Regions from separate parts of the Arthrobacter zhaoxinii genome, predicted to be linked through region 2. Evidence: predicted binding sites of a transcription regulator. Region 2 holds the regulator's gene; each other region holds the start of a gene.

Region 1 (6,399 bases), 460 kb from region 2:
CGCGGATGGCAGTGAAATCAGGCAGGATCAGGTTTACGCCCGGGTGTTCTTCTTCGGGGAAGAGCACGCCGCAGTCAACGATCAGCAGCTTGCCGTCGAATTCGAAAACGGTCATGTTCCTGCCGATTTCGCCAAGGCCGCCGAGGTTCATGACACGCATGGTTCCCTTGGCTAGTTCCCGGGGGGCTTTCAGGACGGCAGGTGTTCTATTCACGGATGAGGGTTCTTTCGTCGGGGATGGGATTTGCAGGTGGAACGGCAGCCGTACGGCGGCATTCCGGAAGTCTGTGGTGCGGCCAGAACAGGGCCGGCAGCTGTTGTGCTTCTTTCATTCTATTGACTTTTCCGGCGCGCCGGGGACACCGGGCTCTCCCGGAGAGTCTCAGGGTGCTTCGGCGGGGATCCTGCGGGTGATCGGCGGAGACGTGCGGGCGGCTTTCGGTGCTGCTTTTGCCGGCCCTCAGGCCCGCTGGAGCGCGTTCTTCTGCGACCGGTTGATCCCTGTGCTGCGGCCGCAGTTGGTGCAGGTAAACGCATAGCGGCGGCTGGTGGTGAAGATCGGGACGAAGAAGAGCGTCAGGCGGTTGGCACGTTCCTCCACCTGCTGCTCCGCGTAGACACCGCAGTACTGGCAGGTGGCGGGGCGGGAGAAGAGGGTGCGGAGCACGGTTTTGAATCCAATGAGCACGAACATCCGACCAGCCTACGTCCCGGGGGCAGGCCGGGGAACGGGGACACGCGGGCTTTACTAAGGTTGCTTAGCAATGATCGGGGTGGATATCTTTCCCGCATGGACGACCGTTCTCCGCGTTTGGACCCTCCGCACCTGGAGTATCTGCTGCCGCTGAAATGGAGCGCGGACACCGGTCTGGCTGAGTTGGCGGACTATCTGGACCTGCTCAGTGCGTATGTCCGGGTCCTGGTGGTGGACGGCTCCGGCGACGAGCTGTTTGCGGCACACGCCCGGGCCTTCCCTGCCGGCGTGGGCCACTACCGGCCCCGGCACCCCGAGTGCCGAAACGGCAAAGTCAACGGCGTCCTCACCGGCGTCGACATGGCCGAGGCTGAATACCTCGTGATTGCCGACGACGACGTCCGCTACACCCCGGAGCAGCTGGAAAGAATCTGCGCCCTCCTGGGGGATGCCGACGTCGTCCGTCCGCAGAACTACTTTGTTTCGCCGCCTCCCGTGCGCTCGTCGCTGCCGTCCTCCGTACCGTCTTCCGTGCGCCCTCGCCCTCCCCTGCCGTGGCACGCCCGGTGGGACACCGGCCGGACCCTGCTGAACCGTGCGTTCGGCGCCGACTACCCGGGAACGCTCGCGGTGCGGACAGAGGTGCTTCGGCGGACGGGCGGTTACAGCGGGGACGCATTGTTCGAGAATCTCGAGCTGTTGCGCACTGTCCGTGCGGCCGGCGGAACCGAGGTGCGCGCCGACGACCTGTTTGTTGCCCGGCTTCCCTCCTCCACGTCGCAGTTCTTCCGGCAGCGGGTACGCCAGGCCTATGACGATCTGGCCCAGCCTCTGCGGTTGGCTGCCGAGCTGTCTCTGCTCCCGGTGCTTTTGCGCAGCGCCCGCAGGCCTCGACGACTGGCGGCTCTTTCTGCTGCCGTTGCCGCAGCGGCCGAATTTGGACGCCGACGCAACGGCGGGCGGCAGGTGTTCGGGCCGACGTCGGCCCTTTGGGCTCCGTTGTGGATTCTCGAGCGGGCGGTGTGTGTCTGGCTCGCGGTGCAGTGGCGGCTGCGCGGCGGGGTGCCGTATTCCGGTGTGCGGCTGAAGACTGCAGCGCATTCGGTCCGCCGGATCCGACGGCGAATGCTGGGCTAAGCCCCTGGGTTCCTGCGAGCGCGTGCTGCGAGCGCTGCGGGGCTTGCTGCGGGGTTTGCTGCCGGGTTTATGGAGTACCTCTTAGTGGTGTTGGGGAGAGCAACTCACCGAGTCAGGGCCGTAGATCGCCTGGAGGTGTTTGGCTCGGGGGTTGGCCGGTTGCCTTGGTCGGGTTGTCTTGGTCAGGTGCGTGTCGCGGTTCCTGTCGCGCGTTGGTTTCGGTGCTGCGAGCGCGAGCGGACATTCCCTGCGCAAGGGCTCTCCAAGAGCAGGTTAGATCCGCGGGTCAGTACGCCCGGCCCACTCCTACGGAATAGCGCAGCGTGGAGCTCCACGGTTAACGGCGGGTCGAAGGAGTAGCCAGGCTGGATTTGGCCTCCCGCGCCGGGTTTGGCCTCCCGCACCGGGGATGGGATTCCCGGACCCGGCATGGGACTCCCCCGGGGCCCGGCAGGGCTCGGATTCAGCTGAAGTGCCGGCGGCCGCGGGCTCCGTGCCCCTGCACGCCGCACTCGCACCAGCGTCGGCAGCGGCGTCGGCGTCGGCGTCGGGCATCGTACCGGCAGGACCTCCCTGCGCCGTACTGGCGGGCGTCGGTCACCGTGCCGGCGGCGTCGTCGTCGGGCACCGTGCCCCTCTACACCGTGCAGATCACCGGATTCCTGCCCCAACACGGAACACCACCCTCGGCCGGCAAAAACAGGTAGTACATCGCGTATTTAGTTCCTTCCTCTTGCCGTCCGGGACCGATAAACTCGAACACATTTTCGAATATTCACCTTCTCAACGGCACTACGGACCGGACAGGTCCTGTGTCAGCAGCGCGCTGGTGAATACGTGGGTTGGCGCGCTCAGCGACGAGAGCGAGACCGAACCCGCACAGCAGCCTGATGCCGAACTCATCGACCGGATACGTGCCCTTGAGGAATTGAAGGCAGCGGCATCGGCGGCACAGGCCCGAGCGGCTGCGGCGTTCGATGCCTCCCAGCGCCGAAAGCAGGCACTGGCGGAAGTGCCAAAGGACAAGCAGGGCTGTGGAGTGGCGTCGCAGATCGCTTTGGCCCGGAGGGAATCGGCTAACCGCGGCGGCCGGCTGCTGGGGTTCGCCAAGGCGCTGACGCAGGAAATGCCCTGCACCCTGCAGGCGCTGAGTCAGGGAAAGATCAGCGAGTGGCGGGCAACATTGCTGGTGCGGGAGACGGCGTGCCTCAGCGTCGAGGACCGGCAGCGTGTTGACCGGGAGGTAGCAGGGAATCCGGAGTTGCTGGAGACTCTGGGTGATCGGCAGATCATCTCCCGCGCCAGAACGGCGGCCTACCGTCTGGACCCGCGGGCCGCCGTGAACCGGGCCGCGAAGGCCGCCTCGGAACGTTTCGTGTCCTGCCGTCCGGCTCCGGACACCATGACCTACCTGACAGGCCTGCTCCCAGTCGCCCAGGGTGTAGGTGTATATGCTGCCCTGTCGAAGGAGGCTGACCGGCTCACCGCTGCCGGGGACGGCCGCACCCGGGGACAGATCATGGCGGACACCCTTGTAGGACGGATTACCGGCCAGGGACACCCGGACTCGATGAAGGTGGAGGTCCAGCTGGTGATGACGGACCGGACACTGCTCGCCGGAGAGTCGGAACCGGCATTCGTTCCCGGGTACGGCCCGGTTCCGGCGCAGTGGGCACGGGATCTTGTCCGGAGCCGGAGAAACGGCAAGGGCAAGAGTCGGGGTCAGGACAAGGGCCAAGGTCGGGGCCAGGGTCAGGACCGGACTCAGGAGAAGGGCCAGCAGGAGAGCCAGACTAAACGTAAGCAAGGTCGGGGGCAGGACAGGAACGTCCAGACCTTCATTCGCAGGTTGTATGCGGCTCCCGAAACCGGTGAGCTGGTGGCCATGGACGCAAGGGCACGCCTGTTCCCGACTTCCCTTGGCCGCTTCATCGCCGCACGGGATCAGACCTGCCGGATGCCGTGGTGTGGCGCACCAATCCGGCACTTCGACCACATCCGCCCGCACAGCAGGGGTGGTCCCACCAAAGCCGAAAACGGGCAGGGACTTTGCGAGGCGTGCAACCATGCCAAGGAAGCCCCCGGCTGGTCGGCCGAGGTCATCAAACCTCCGGGCACTGGGGGCATAGCAGGGGCATTGGGTGGTAACGGTGCAACAGGGGCAATCGGTGCGCCCGGTGCAATAGGTCCAACCAGTGCAACGGGCTCAGCAGGCGGGCCCGGAGTGGTCGGATCACCCGAACACACCGTGGAGACCTCCACCCCCACCGGGCACACCTACCGATCCACCGCGCCACCCTTGGTAGGCACGCGACCCTTGGTAGGCACGCCGCCCTTGGTAGGCGCACCGGAGGACTTCTCCGCCGTTGTTGAACGGGTGATGGCCGACCTGGTTTGGGCAGCATAGGCTGGCTCCCCCGGCGCTCGCCGACCCGACTCTGCCCGCCGACCTGCCCACCACCCTGCGACCCTGCCGGCCTGGAACCTCCGCAGGCAGCAGGGGTGGCGGTCTGTCCCGGACAGCGGCCGCCGCCGGTAGGCTGGTGGAATGGCCAGATACTTTGACGTACACCCGGACAATCCGCAGCCCAGGGCCATCAGCCAGATTGTGAACCTGCTCGAATCCGGCGGTTTGATCGCCTACCCCACCGACTCCTGCTACGCACTCGGGGTACAGCTGGGCAACCGCGAAGGGCTGGAACGGATCCGCCAGATCCGCCAGCTGGACGACAAGCACCACTTCACCCTGGTCTGCCGGAACTTCGCCCAGCTGGGACAGTTCGTGCAGCTGGACAATTCGGTGTTCCGCAGCATTAAGGCCGCCACCCCCGGAAGCTACACCTTCATCCTGCCCGCGGTTAAGGAAGTCCCCAAGTGGCTGCTCCAGCCTAAGAAGCGGACCGTCGGCGTACGCATCCCGGACAACACAGTGGTGCAGTCGATCCTGGACAGCCTCGGCGAACCGCTGCTCTCCAGCACGCTGCTGCTGCCCGGCGACGAAGATCCGATGACGCAGGGCTGGGAAATCAAGGAACGGCTGGACCACCAGGTGGATGCCGTCATCGATTCCGGGTTCTGCGGCCCGGATCCGACCACCGTCATCGACTTCTCCGGTGATTCCCCCGTGATCGTCCGGCGCGGAACCGGAGATCCAGCACCCTTCGAATAACCCCTGCGGCCGGTGACCTTTTATCGGTCCCTGCGGTTGACTCCACCCTGGCGCGCACTGAGTCTGGCACGCGTCAGGGGGAACCATCGCTAGGCACTCGCAGGGGAATCCACATGAAGAAAACGGCCACAACACTATCAACGGCGATATTGAGCATCTGCGTCCTGGCGGGATGCGGCGTAGGTACCGGACTTCCGGGCACAATCGGCGGACCAAGCGATCCAGCCGATTATCCCGGGCCCACCAAGACCTCCACACCAACTCCCACCACGACGCCCACCGGTACGCCGACGCCGACGTCGACGTCGACATCACCCGCCCCGACGCCCACCCCGTCGCCCACGCACGACGAAGGCGACGGGCACGACGGCGACGACGGCGGCCAGGGCAACGACGACGCCGTCAACGTGATCCTGATGGTCGGCGACGGCATGGGCACCGCGCAGCGGGACGCCATCCGGCTGGCCTCGGTGGGACTGACCGGAGAGCTGGCCATGGATTCGCTTCCCGAAGTGGGACGGGTACACACCAACTCCGCGGACCCCGGCACGTTTATCACTGACTCGGCCGCCGCCGCCACGGCCATGGCCGCCGGGGTGAAGACCTACAACGGTGCCATCGGCGTGGACCTGGACCAGCAGCCGGTCACCACGGCCCTGGAAGTCGCCGAACGGCTCGGAAAGTCCTCCGGCCTGGTCACCACGGCACAGGTCACGGATGCAACTCCCGCTGCCTTCGGCTCGCACGTGCTGGACCGGGATGAGCAGAGCGCCATCGCCGCCCAGTACCTGCGAAGCTCCCGCCCGGAAGTAATCCTGGGCGGCGGCGAGGACTACTGGTACCCCGCGGGAGACCCGGGCCGGCTTCCCGACAACCCGGCAGAAGACGAGTCCGAGGAGAGCGCCGGCACCGAGGGCAACCTCGTGGAAGAGGCCCAGGAGCAGGGATACGAATATGTCTGGGACCTGCCCGGCCTGCAGGCGGCACAGGGCGACATGCTGCTCGGACTGTTCGCCAACGAGGAAATGTTCCAATACGGAGACGACGTGGACGACGTCTACAACCCCACGGTTCCGCTGACCGAAATGACCCGGAAAGCCATTGACGTCCTGAACGGCAACCAGGACGACAACGGCTTCTTCCTGATGGTCGAGGAAGAAGGCATTGACGCGATGAGCCACGTCAACAACGGGGCGCTGACCATTGAGTCCGGCATCGAGTTCGACCGTTCCGTGACCCTGGCCAAGGAGTTCGCCGAGCAGGACGGGAACACCCTGCTGATCACCGTGGGCGACCACCAGACCGGCGGCATGACCATCGAACCCCTGGGCGACGACTCCAACCCGGACAGCCCCGTTCAGGAAGGACCGTTCGACGTCGCAGGCTCGGACCAGCAGTT
Region 2 (6,399 bases):
TCTCCAGGGACTCGTCGTCGCGGATGCCGCCGGAGAGTTCCACCTTGATATCCATTGCCTTCACCACGCGGCTGAGCAGGTCAAGATTGGAGCCCCGTCCGAAGGCGGCGTCGAGGTCCACGAGGTGGACCCATTCGGCGCCGTCGTTCTGCCAGGCCAGGGCCGCATCCAGCGGATCGCCGTAGCTGGTCTCGCTGCCCGCTTCGCCCTGCACGAGGCGCACGGCTTTGCCGTCCGCGACATCCACGGCAGGCAGGAGTTCAAGGACGGGGGTTTCGCTGAAGGGCATGTGACGGCTTTCGGTGGTGGGGTCAGGAGAGGTCGAGGGTCAGCAGGTAGGCACCCAGCAGGGCCATTCCGGCCAGGACCCAGAAACTGATAACGATGATTTTGGACATGCCCTGGCTGCGGAAGGACACCGCTCCGCCGATCAGCAGTCCGGCCAGGCCCATAAGGATAACGCTCCACATATCGGTGCCTAGCCCAGGGTCTTGAGCCAGTTGTTCAGCAGCGCCGCACCGGCGTCGCCGGACTTTTCCGGATGGAACTGGGTGGCCGACAGCGCACCGTTCTCCACCGCGGCGATGAACGGTCCGCCGTGGTCCGCCCAGGTGACCTGCGGCGGGCGCATGGCCGGCTGCGTGACATCGAAGTCCCACTTCTGCACGCCGTAGCTGTGCACAAAGTAGAACCGCTGGTCCTCGATGCCTTCGAACAGGGCCGAGCCTTCCGGCGGGGCTACGGTGTTCCAGCCCATGTGCGGGACGACGTCGGCGGCAAGGCGCTCGACGACGCCGGGCCACTCCCCCATGCCCGGAGTCCGGACGCCGTGTTCGACGCCTTCATCGAAGAGGACCTGCAGGCCCACGCAGATGCCCAGGACCGGGCGCCCGCCGGCCACGCGGCGTCCGATCATGCGGATCGCGTCCACGTCCTTTAGTCCCTGCATCACGGCGGCAAATGCTCCGACCCCGGGCACCACGAGTCCGTCGGCGTTCAGCACGTCGTCGGGTTTGGCGCTGAGCGTAACGTTCGCGCCGGCGTGCTCCAGGGCACGGACGGCGGAGCGGATGTTGCCCGAACCGTAGTCCAGGACGGTGACGTTGCGGGGACTCACAGTGCTCCCTTCGTGGAGGGGATGCCCTCGACGCGCGGATCGGATTCGATGGCCGCACGCAGGGCGCGGGCGAAGGCCTTGAACTGGGCCTCGACGATGTGGTGCGGATCGCGGCCGCCGAGGACCCGCATGTGCAGGCAGATCTGGGCGTGCAGGGTGATGGCCTCAAACACGTGGCGGGTCAGCGACCCGGTGAAGTGTCCGCCGATCAGGTGGTATTCCTGGCCGGCAGGCTCCCCGGAGTGCACCAGGTACGGCCGCCCGGAAATATCGACCACGGCGTTGGCCAGCGCCTCGTCCAGCGGCACGGTGGCTTCACCGAACCGCCGGATGCCGGCCTTGGTGCCGAGCGCGGTCTTCAGCGCCTCGCCGATGCTGATCGCAATGTCCTCCACGGTGTGGTGGACGTCGATATGTGTGTCGCCGGTGGCCCGCACCGTGAGGTCCATCAGGGAGTGCTTGGCCAGCGCCGTCAGCATGTGGTCATAGAACGGCACCGAGGTGCTGATGTCGGCGCGGCCGGTGCCGTCCAGGTCCAGCTCGACAATGACGGACGATTCGCTGGTGGTCCGCTCTAGGCGGGCGGTGCGTCCGGTGGCGGTCTCCACAGTCATGGGGTTCCTTCACGAAGATCGGGGTCGGGGCAATAGGCAAAGCCCCGGCAGGTCATCAGTTTAGTCCCGAACGCGCCGACTCCCCGAAACCGCCGCCATCGAGGGACATGGAGGGTGCGCGGCCGGGTTCCGGCCTGCGCAGCCCGGAGTGTCCCTTCGGCGGGCGGCTCAGGCCGGCAGCAGTTGCCGCAGCGTGTCCAGGAACGCGGTGGTTTCGGCCTCGGTGCCTGCCGTGACGCGCAGGTGGCCTTTGATGCCGACGTCCCGGACCAGGACCCCTGCTTCGAGCAGCCCTTCCCACACGGCGCGGGGGTTTTCCAGTCCGCCGAACAGGACGAAGTTGGAATCCGACGGTGCCGGTTCCAGCCCGAGTCCGCGCAGTTCCGCTACGATCCGGTCCCGCTGGCCCTTGATGTCCTCGACGTTGGAGAGCAGCGCGTCGGCATGGGTGAGGGCGGCATTCGCAGTCGCCTGCGTGATTGCCGACAGGTGGTAGGGCAGCCGGACCAGGCGCAGGGCGTCGGCGATCTGGGGTGCCGCCGCGAAGTAGCCGATGCGGGCGCCCGCCAGGGCAAAGGCCTTGGACATGGTGCGGGAGATGATCAGCCGCTCCCGTCCGGGGAGCAGCTGCAGGGCGCTGGGGGTGTCCGCGTGGGAGAACTCCGCGTACGCCTCGTCGACAATAACGACGGCGTTGGAGGCTTCGCCTGCCTCGTAGGCCGCTTCAATGACGTCCAGCCCGAGTGCGGTTCCGGTCGGATTGTTGGGCGTGCAGAGGATCACGATGTTGGGTGCCTGTGCCCGGATCTGCTCCGCTGCCGAGTCCGCGCTGAGGGAGAAGTCGGATTCCCTCGTGCCGGTGACGTAGGTAGTGCCGGTGCCGCTGGAGAGCAGCGGGTACATGGAGTACGTGGGAGGAAAGCTCATGGCTGTCCGGCCGGGTCCGCCGAAGGCCTGAAGGATCTGCTGCAGGACCTCATTGGAGCCGTTGCCGGCCCAGATATTCTCCGCCGCCAGTCCGTGCCCAAGATATTTGGCCAGGTTTTCTCGCAGCTGGGTGAATTCGCGGTCCGGATACCGGTTCAGGCCGCCGACTACCGATTCGATTTCGGCCATGATTGCCCGGCGCACATGCCCGGGCAGTCCATGGGTATTTTCGTTGACGTTCAGCAGGACCGGCACATCCAGCTGCGGAGCGCCGTACGGGGTCAGGCCGCGCAGATCATCGCGCAGGGGAAGTCGGTTCAGGTTTTCCAGCTGTTCGTTCACCACTACAGCTTAGGACCTTCCACCGGGACGGTGCACTGAGGTTGCCCTGAGGGCGGAACCGGTTACCGCGAGACCGGGACGTACAGCTGGCGTCCGGCGGGGACAGTGGTATCGGCCAGGTTGTTGAGTTCCACAATGTCGGCGACGACGGTGCGGGGATCCTGTTCCGGAGCGAATTCGGTGGCCAGCGACCACAGGGAGTCTCCGGCGGAAACACTCACCTGGATGGCGCGGGTCTCTTCGGGCGAGCCTCCGGACGCCATGGCCGGGGCTGTGAAGAACCCGATGAAGGCCAGCAGGGCAGCGGCCGCGAGCATCAGGGGCACGCCCACCAGGACCAGCCTGCCGCGGCGGGTGAGGCGCAGCCGTGCGGATTCCCGGGCAGCCGCCTCGGGCGCAACGCTCCGGGCCGGCGTGATGGTGGTAAAGGGAAGTACGTGTACTGACATGTCAATACCTTTCCGGTCCGAAGTGCTGCTGTGCCGGTCCCGGACCTTCCCGCACTAGCACCGGAAAAACACCCTGGATCGAAACTGCATTCGAACATCTGGTTGGCCCGCCGAGGTGTCGGTGGGCCGTACTCGAACGTATGTTCTAAGTTGTACTCGAACATTTCTAGCACTTATCTACGAACATTGTCGAGACTCGCTCGAATATATGTTTGAAAATTCCTTTGCGCTCCCCTAGCGTTGAACCTGTTGGAAGCGGCTGGAACCAACTAACCATCCGCCACTGACAAAACAGCCCGGCGCATAAACAGCCGAACCCCGCACGAAAAAGACCTCCGCACGAAGAATCACCGCAGAACACACCTGATATACCGCTAGAACCATCCGGCCCGCGTCCACGGGCCGATTGTGAAGGGAAGCCGACGTGGCCCGTGTTACCAATGGCAGCACCCCCTCCCCTGCCGCGCCGTCGCCGGCAGGCCGCACCAAGGGGCTGACCGCCCGTCAGACCAAGATCCTGGAGACGATTCAGCGTTCGGTGAACGCCAACGGATACCCGCCGTCCATGCGGGAAATCGGTGACATTGTCGGTCTCGCCAGCCTTTCCAGCGTCACCCACCAGCTGAGCCAGCTGGAGAAGCTGGGGTATATCCGCCGGGATCCCAAGCGCCCCCGCGCAATGGAAATCCTCGTCCCGCTCCTGCTCCGCGATGCCCCCGCACGCCGAAGCAACGCCGGTGCGGCAGAGGCAGGCACCACGCGGGCGCCTGCGGAGGCGAACGGCGCCGCTGAGGGAAGCGGCAAGGCCGCAGCAAAGAGCGTCTCCGACCTCACCACCGCAATTGACACGGCCATGGTTCCGCTGGTCGGACGGATCGCCGCCGGCGGTCCCATCCTCGCGGACCAGCAGGTCGAAGAGATGGTTCCCCTTCCGCGCCAGCTCGTCGGGCACGGCGACCTCTTTATGCTCCGCGTCGCCGGCGACTCCATGGTGGATGCGGCCATCTGCGACGGCGACTGGGTGGTTGTGCGGCGTCAGCCCACCGCTGAAAACGGTGACATTGTTGCGGCCCTGCTCGAGGATGAAGCCACGGTGAAAACCTTCCGGCAGCGCAACGGACACACCTGGCTGCTGCCTCAGAACACCCGCTACGAGCCGATCCTCGGCGACGAAGCCACCATCATGGGCAAGGTCGTATCGGTCATGCGTTCGCTCTAGACGCTCTGGGACAGCCCGTACGAAGCAAACAAAAAGCAGCGCCGCCGGCAACTTCCTGCCGGCGGCGCTGCTTTTTTGTTCTGCGTTCCTGCCCTGCCCGGGTTTCCATCCTGCCGGGGCAGCGGCTACTTCTTCGAGCCCGCCGGTTCCGCCGCGAGCCGCTGCAAGGCCTGGAGCACCACGGAACGGTCGGTGGTTGACCAGAAGGGCGGCAGGGCCGCGCGCAGGAAACTGCCGTAGCGGGCGGTGGCGAGGCGTGAGTCCAGGATGGCCACGACTCCCCTGTCACCGGAGGCGCGGATCAGCCGGCCGGCTCCCTGGGCCAGCCGGACGGCGGCATGGGTGGCTGAGACGCTCATGAAGCCGTTTCCGCCGGCCTTCGCGACCGCCCGGGTCCGGGCGGTCATCAGGGGATCGTCGGGGCGCGGGAACGGAATCCGGTCAATGATCACCAGCCGGCATGACGCTCCCGGAACGTCCACGCCCTGCCACAGCGACATGGTTCCGAACAGGCAGGTCGCGTCGTCGTCGGCAAACTGCTGGACCAGGGCGGACATGGTGGATTCCCCCTGGCAGAGGATCGGGAAGTCCACCCGTGACCGCAGGACATCGGCGGCTTCCTCCGCCGCCCGGCGGGAGGAGAACAACCCCAAAGCGCCGCCGCCCGAGGCCTTGATCAGCGCCTCCAGTTCATCCAGCTGCTCTTCAGACGTACCGCGTCCGGGTTTCGGCAGGTCCTTCGCCACGTACAGGACGCCCTGCCGGGGATAGTCAAAGGGGCTTCCGACGTCGGTGCCGGTCCATTTCGGCGCACCGGTGCCCAGCAGTCCCAGGGCTCCGGCGACGGGACCGAATTCCGCGCCGATGGCCAGGGTGGCCGAGGTCAGCACCACGGTGTGCCCGTCAAACAGGCCTTCGCGCAGCCGCCCGGCTACGGACAGCGGCGCGACGTTGATGGTGGGCGCGGCATCTTCTTCCGGCGCGGTGTAACCGGCCCCGGGAGAGAAGGTGCTGGCACGCGAGGCCCAGAGCACCTCCCCTGAATTCACTGCGTCCAGGATGCGTTCGCACAGTTCCAGGACCGCCATCAGCCGGGAGCGTGCCATCTGGCGGCCGCCGTCAACGGAGTCGGAGCCTTCGGGCTTGGAATCGGACAGGGCAGTACGGCAGGCTTCCCGCACCTGTCCGAGCACCAGTTCCTGGTCTTCGGACAGTCCTGCCGCCAGCAGGCCCGAGGGGACCGGTGCGAACACCAGGTCGAAGGCCCGTCCGGCAGCGGCCAGGGGCTCCATGGTCGCGGAAGTGTGCTTGCGTGCGGCGGAAACCGCTGCGGAGATGATGGTCCCTGAGAGCTGCCCGGTGACGGCGCCGGTGACCCGGTCCTGCAGTTCATGGGCCTCGTCGATCACCACCACGTCATAGTCGGGCAGGACCGCGAGGCCTTCGAAGGCGCTGATCGCCAGCATGGCGTGGTTGGTGATCACCAGATCCGCTTCGGCGGCCTTGGCCCGGGCACGTTCGCTGAAGCACAGCTCGGCAACCGGGCACTTCTGGGCGCCCAGACACTCCATCGAGGTGACGGACACCTGGCGCCAGGCCTTGTCGCTGACGCCCGGCAGCAGCTCGTCGCGGTCTCCGGTTTCCGTCTCCTGTGCCCATTCCTGCAGCCGGACGACGTCGCGCCCCAGGGCGGAGCTCGGTCCGGCGGTCGGTGCCGGGTGCGAAACGGCC
Region 3 (6,399 bases), 550 kb from region 2:
GTCTTGTAGAGGATGTCGTTGATCAGGGTGGACTTGCCGGATCCGCTGACGCCCGTGACGGCAGTGAAAACGCCCAGCGGAACGTCCACGTTCAGGTTCTGCAGGTTGTTTTCCCGCGCCCCGACGATCTTCAGCTGGCGGGACTTGTCCACCTTGCGCCGCTTCGCCGGAATTTCGATCTTCTTCCGGCCGGAGAGGTACGCGCCGGTGATGGACCGCTCGTTGGTCAGCAGCTCGGCCAACGGCCCGGAGTGCACCACCTCGCCGCCGCGCTCACCGGCGCCGGGGCCGACGTCGACAATCCAGTCCGCTTCCTGGATCGTGTCTTCGTCGTGTTCCACCACAATCAGGGTGTTGCCCAGGCTGCGCAGCCTGATCAGGGTATCGATCAGGCGACGGTTGTCCTTCTGGTGCAGGCCGATGGACGGCTCATCCAGGACGTACAGCACGCCCACGAGACCGGAACCGATCTGCGTGGCCAGGCGGATGCGCTGGGCTTCGCCGCCGGACAGCGTGGCTGCCGGGCGGTTCAGGCTCAGGTACTCGAGGCCGACGTCGAGCAGGAAGGTCAGGCGGGCCTGGATTTCCTTCAGCACCTGGTTGGCAATCTGTGCTTCGCGTCCGGTGAGGACCAGGGTGTTGAGGAAGTCCGCGGCTTCACGCAGCGGCAGGGCGCTGATCTCCGCGATGTTGCGGCCGTTGATCAGCACGGACAGGGATGCCGGGTTCAGGCGCGCTCCCCCGCACTCGGGGCAGGCAATTTCCCGCATGTACTCTTCGTACCGGTCGCGGGCGTGGTCCGACTCGGTTTCCTCATGCTTGCGGTGGATGTACTGGATGACGCCTTCGAAGCCGGTGCTGTACTTGCGTTCGCGGCCGAAGCGGTTCCGGTACTGGACCACTACCTTGTGGTCCTTGCCGTGGAGCACTGCCTCGCGCACCTTGGCCGGGAGCTTCTTCCAGGGGGTATCCATGGAGAAGCCCATGTCCTTGGCCAGGCCGTCGAGCAGCCGGTTCCAGTACTCCGTGGTGGCGGTGCCCAGGGACCACGGGGCGATGGCACCCTCGGCCAGGGACTTGGAGGGGTCCGGAATGATCAGGTCCTCGTCCACTTCCAGCCGGGAGCCGATGCCGGTGCAGACCGGGCAGGCGCCGAACGGGTTGTTGAAGGAGAAGGACCGCGGTTCGATTTCGTCGATGGCCAGCGGGTGCTCGTTCGGGCAGGCGAGGTTCTCGGAGAAGGTGCGGGTACGTTCGCTGCTGTCCTCGGGCAGGTCCACGAAGTCCACCACTACGCGCCCGTCGGCAAGACCGAGTCCGGTTTCCACGGAGTCCGTGAGCCGCTGCCGGATGCCGTCCTTGGCCACCAGGCGGTCCACGACCACTTCGATGTTGTGCTTGTACTGCTTGCCGAGCTTCGGCGGTTCGGACAGCTGGATCTGCTTGCCGTCCACCCGGGCACGGGAGTATCCCTTGGCGGCGAGTTCCTTGAACAGATCGACGAATTCGCCCTTCCGTCCGCGGACCACCGGGGCAAGGATCTGGAAGCGGGTGCCCTCTTCCAGTTCGAGGAGCTGGTCCACGATCTGCTGCGGCGTCTGCCGGCTGACGGGCTCGCCGCACACCGGGCAGAAGGGGCGGCCCACACGGGCCCAGAGCAGGCGCATGTAGTCGTGGATCTCGGTGATGGTGCCGACCGTGGAGCGCGGGTTCTTGCTGGTGGACTTCTGGTCGATCGAGACGGCGGGCGAGAGGCCCTCGATGAAGTCGACGTCGGGCTTGTCCACCTGGCCCAGGAACATGCGCGCGTACGCGGAGAGGGACTCGACGTAGCGGCGCTGGCCCTCGGCGAAGATGGTGTCGAACGCCAGGGAGGATTTGCCCGAACCGGACAGGCCGGTGAAGACGATCATGGCGTCCCGCGGAAGGTCCAGGTCAACGTTGCGGAGGTTGTGCTCGCGCGCGCCTTTCACTACCAGACGGGAAAGGTCATTGGCTTTATGCGGCACGAACGTGGTGTCCGCCGTCGGAAGAGTCGATTTAGGCACGTTTTCCACTCTAGTTCAAACGCCGATTCGAAAAAGTATTCGACCCCCCGGGTTTCGCCGCGGGCGAAGCGGATCGGGTGGACGGAGCTGCCGGGGCTCCCTCGCACGCGCACGGGGTCCCACGGTTTGGGGCTGGAGGTTCTCCTGAGGTCCCACCAGCACCAGGAGCACCACCGAGTGGGATGCCGTGCCGGAAACCGCCTAGCCCAGGGCAGCCCGCACGAGGGAAACAGCATCGTCATCCGAGACGCCGTTGGCCCGTACCGTCTCGGCATACGCGGCGGCGGCTTCGGCCACCCGGCCGCGGCTGCTGTCACCGTTCGCGGCGATGACCGTGCCGGCGCGGGACCGGGTGGTGACCACCTGCGCCTGCTCCAGTTCGCGGTAGGCCTTCGCCACGGTGTTCACCGCTAGTCCCAGGTGTCCGGCCAGGGCACGGACCGGAGGCAGCCGCGTTCCGACGGCGAGGCGGCCGTCATTCACGCTGTCCAGGATCTGCAGGCGCAGCTGTTCATATGGGGGAACCGAGCTGGAAGCGTCTATCCGGACCTTTGCCAGCACGCCGGGGTCGTTGCCGGCAGGGGGTGCGTCGGATCCGGGCTTTGTGTCAGGCGTCATGCTGCAATGCTAATGCCCGGCAGGATCGGCAGGCTCCTCCGCGGTCTCCGCCGGGCCGGCGAACTGGGAGCGGTAGAGCTCGGAGTAGAAGCCCTCCGCCGCCAGCAGTGTCTCATGCGGTCCCTGCTCCACGATCTGCCCGTCCCGAACCACCAGGATGATGTCCGCGTCCCGGATGGTGGACAGGCGGTGGGCAATCACGAAGCTGGTGCGGTCCTGCCGCAGGGCGTTCATGGCCAGCCGGATCGCGACTTCGGTGCGGGTGTCCACGGAACTGGTCGCTTCGTCCAGCACCAGGATGGACGGGTTCGAAAGCCAGGCCCGGGCGATGGTCAGCAGCTGCCGCTGGCCCTGGCTGAGCGCCCCGCCGTCGTAGCCGAGCACGGTGTCGTAGCCCTCCGGCAGGGAACGGACGAAGTGGTCCACGTGGGTGGCCTGCGCCGCAGCGACAATCTGCTCCTCGGTGGCGCCGGGTGCGCCGTAGACCAGGTTCTCCCGGACGGTGCCCTCGAACAGCCAGGCGTCCTGGAGCACCATGCCGATGTGGCTGCGCAGTTCCTCGCGGGCGAGCCGGGCAGTGTCCACGCCGTCGATCGTGATGCGGCCGGCGTCCACCTCGTAGAACCGCATCAGGAGATTGACCAGGGTGGTCTTGCCGGCGCCGGTGGGGCCCACGATAGCCACGGTCTGCCCCGGCTCGGCAGTGAAGGACAGATCCCGGATGAGCGGCGCGTCGGGGCTGTAACTGAAGGACACGTCTTCAAAGGCCACCCGTCCCCGGACGGCCTCGAGGTGTTCGGGCCGCTCGGGGTCCGGATCCTGCTCCCTGGCATCCAGCAGCGCGAACACGCGTTCCGCGGAGGCGACGCCGGACTGGAGCATGTTGATCAGCCCGCCGAGCTGGCCCAGCGGCTGGCTGAACTGACGGCTGTACTGCACGAAGGCCTGCACGCCGCCGATGGACAGCTGCCCGCCCGCCACCTGCAGGCCGCCGACCACGGCCACCGCCACATAGTTGAGGTTCGAGATGAACATCATCGCCGGCATGATGATGCCCGAGACGAACTGCGCGCGGAACGCGGAGCGGTACAGGCGGTGGTTGGCCGGTGCGAATCCCTCGATCACCCGTTCCTGCTGGCCGAAGGCCTTCACAACATCCTGGCCGGTGAACATTTCCTCGATGTAGCCGTTCACCTCGCCGGTGGATTTCCACTGGGTCTTGAACTCCGCCTGCGAGCGCCGGGCAATGAGCACGGTGACCAGGGCGGAGACCGGCACGGTGATCACGGCGATCAGGGCCAGCAGCGGGGAAATGGAGACCATCATTGCCAGCACGCCGATGATGGTCAGGACCGAGGTGACAATCTGGGTCAGGCTCTGCGAGAGGGTCTGGGCCAGGTTGTCGATGTCATTGGTGACGCGGCTCAGGACGTCGCCGCGTGACTGCTGCTGGAAGTGGGACATGGGCAGGCCGAACAGTTTGCCGTCGACGTCGCGGCGCAGCCGGTACATGGCGTTCTGGACAACTCGGGCGGTCACCCGTGCCTGGAACCAGCCGAACGCGAACGCCGCGAGGTAGATTCCCAGCACGCCGAGCAGGATGCCGCCGAGCCGGGCGAAGTCCAGCCCCTGCCCGGGGACCACGTCCATGACGGCAAGCATGTCCGCCAGTTCCCCCTCCCCCGAGTCCCGCAGCATCTGTACCTGGGCGTCCTTGGACATCCCCGCCGGCAGGGACTGCCCGATGAACCCGTCGAAGATGACGTTGGTGGCCTCCCCCAGGATCCTCGGTGCACTGACCGCGAGCGCCACGGAGACGACGGCGGCAGCCAGTACCGCCGCCACCCGTACCCGGTCCGGTGCCATCAGCCCCAGGATCGGCCGGACACTGGCGGCAAAGTTCTCCGGCCTGGCCGTTGCAGGAGCCCCCGGGCGTCCCCGTACCCCCGGGGTGCTCATGCGACTTCCTCCGCGGTCAGCTGCGACGCGACGATCTCCCGGTAGGTGTCCGAGGACTCCATCAGCTCGGCATGGGTTCCCTGCCCCGCTATCCGTCCTTCCTCCAGCACGATGATCCGGGCGGCGTCGGTGATGGTGTTCACCCGCTGGGCGACCACGATGACCGTTGCGTTCCGGGTCTGCGGCTTCAGCGCCGCCCGCAGCCGGGCGTCGGTGGCGAAGTCGAGGGCGGAGAAGCTGTCATCGAACAGGTAAATGGACGGCCGGACCACCAGAGCCCGGGCAATGGCCAGGCGTTGGCGCTGTCCCCCGGAGAAGTTGGACCCGCCCTGCTCCACGCGGTGGTCCAGTCCTCCCTCGGACGTCCGCACGAAGTCCGCCGCCTGCGCGGTCTCCAGCGCCTCCCAGAGTTCAGCGTCGGTGGCCTCCGGCCGGCCGAAGCGCAGGTTCGAGGCAATGGTGCCGCTGAACAGGTACGCCCGCTGCGGCACGAGGCCGATGCCGCGCCGCAGTGAGGAGAGCGTGACCCCGGCAATGTCCTGCCCGTCCACGGCGATGCTGCCGGATGTGGAGTCGAGCAGCCGCGGAACCAGATGCAGCAGTGTGGTCTTCCCTGCCCCGGTGGAACCGATGATGGCGGTGGTCTCCCCCGGCAGGGCTTCGAAGCTGAGGTTGAACAGCACCGGATCCTCCGCCCCCGGGTAGCTGTAGCCGACATCCGTAAAGGTGAGCCGTCCGCCGTCGTACGCCAGCTCTCCCGCCCCGGGGGCATCGGAGACGCTGGTGCGGGTATCCAGCACCTCGAAGATGCGTTCGGCACACACCGCGGCGCGGGGAAGCATCATGATCATGAACATGGACATCATGACGGCCACGAGGATCTGCATGATGTAGGCAATAAAGGCGGTGAGCGCACCGATCTGCATCTGTCCGGCGTCGATCCGGAAGGCGCCGAACCAGACCACCGCGACCGTGGCGAGGTTGGCGACCAGCATGGCGGCGGGAAACAGCAGGGCCAGCAGCTGGCTGACCCGCAGCTGGGTCTGAGTGAGGTCCCTGTTCGCTCCGGCGAAGCGGTCCTGCTCGGAGTGCTCCCGGATGAAGGCCCGGATGACGCTGATGCCCATGATCTGTTCCCGCAGCACCGAGTTGACCCTGTCGATCTGCCGCTGGGCCCGCCGGAACAGGGGAATCAGCCTCCGCAGGACCAGCCCGATCACCAGGAACAGGGCGGGCAGGATCAGCAGCAGGATGCCGGAGAGCGGAATGTCCTGGTTCAGGGCCAGCAGGACCCCGCCCACGCCCATGATGGGAGCCGAGACCATCATGGTGAAGGTCATCAGCAGCGTCATCTGCACCTGCTGCACATCATTGGTGGTGCGGGTGATCAGTGACGGCGGCCCGAACAGGCCGACTTCCCGGGAGGAGAAGGTCTCCACGTTGGTGAACAGCGCTGCCCGGATATTCCGGCCGGCGCTCATGGCCACCCGGGAGGCAAGATAGGTGGCCGCAACCGAACACACGACCTGGCCCGCCGTGACGGCAAGCATCCATCCGCCTACCTGCATGATGACGCCGGTATCCCCGGTGACCACACCGCGGTCAATGATGTCGGCGTTCAGGGTGGGCAGATACAGCGTGGCTACGGTCTGCAGCAGCTGCAGGAGAACGACGGCGGCCACCGCGCCTTTGTAGGGGGCGAGGTTTTCCCGGACCAGCCTCAGAAGCATCCTTGCAACGTACGCCCGTCCGCGAGCGCAGACAATAGGTCCCC

Evidence for each region. The regulator LexA, encoded in region 2, represses DNA repair genes until DNA is damaged. The targets are predictions, from matches to a motif close to TCGAACANNTGTTCGA.
Region 1: N2K95_RS07900 (DUF222 domain-containing protein) is a predicted target of LexA. The motif match lies at 2,587-2,602, and genes of this name have one in related genera.
Region 3: uvrA (excinuclease ABC subunit UvrA) is a predicted target of LexA. The motif match lies at 2,076-2,091, and genes of this name have one in related genera.

What each region holds. Positions count from the first base shown of each region.
Region 1 covers NZ_CP104275.1:1,679,808-1,686,206, reverse strand. Annotated here, with positions in the region: gene N2K95_RS07915 (ribonuclease J) at 1-160, opposite strand, end outside; gene N2K95_RS07910 (zinc ribbon domain-containing protein) at 461-694, opposite strand; gene N2K95_RS07905 (glycosyltransferase) at 791-1,831, shown strand; gene N2K95_RS07900 (DUF222 domain-containing protein) at 2,661-4,238, shown strand; gene N2K95_RS07895 (L-threonylcarbamoyladenylate synthase) at 4,380-5,000, shown strand; gene N2K95_RS07890 (alkaline phosphatase) at 5,150-6,399, shown strand, end outside.
Region 2 covers NZ_CP104275.1:1,218,664-1,225,062, reverse strand. Annotated here, with positions in the region: gene priA (bifunctional 1-(5-phosphoribosyl)-5-((5-phosphoribosylamino)methylideneamino)imidazole-4-carboxamide isomerase/phosphoribosylanthranilate isomerase PriA) at 1-289, opposite strand, end outside; gene N2K95_RS05725 (hypothetical protein) at 312-470, opposite strand; gene hisH (imidazole glycerol phosphate synthase subunit HisH) at 479-1,117, opposite strand; gene hisB (imidazoleglycerol-phosphate dehydratase HisB) at 1,114-1,731, opposite strand; gene N2K95_RS05710 (histidinol-phosphate transaminase) at 1,900-3,000, opposite strand; gene N2K95_RS05705 (LysM peptidoglycan-binding domain-containing protein) at 3,063-3,449, opposite strand; gene lexA (transcriptional repressor LexA) at 3,874-4,668, shown strand; gene N2K95_RS05695 (ATP-dependent DNA helicase) at 4,794-6,399, opposite strand, start outside.
Region 3 covers NZ_CP104275.1:1,770,437-1,776,835, reverse strand. Annotated here, with positions in the region: gene uvrA (excinuclease ABC subunit UvrA) at 1-2,048, opposite strand, end outside; gene N2K95_RS08275 (GntR family transcriptional regulator) at 2,250-2,666, opposite strand; gene N2K95_RS08270 (ABC transporter ATP-binding protein) at 2,676-4,625, opposite strand; gene N2K95_RS08265 (ABC transporter ATP-binding protein) at 4,622-6,355, opposite strand.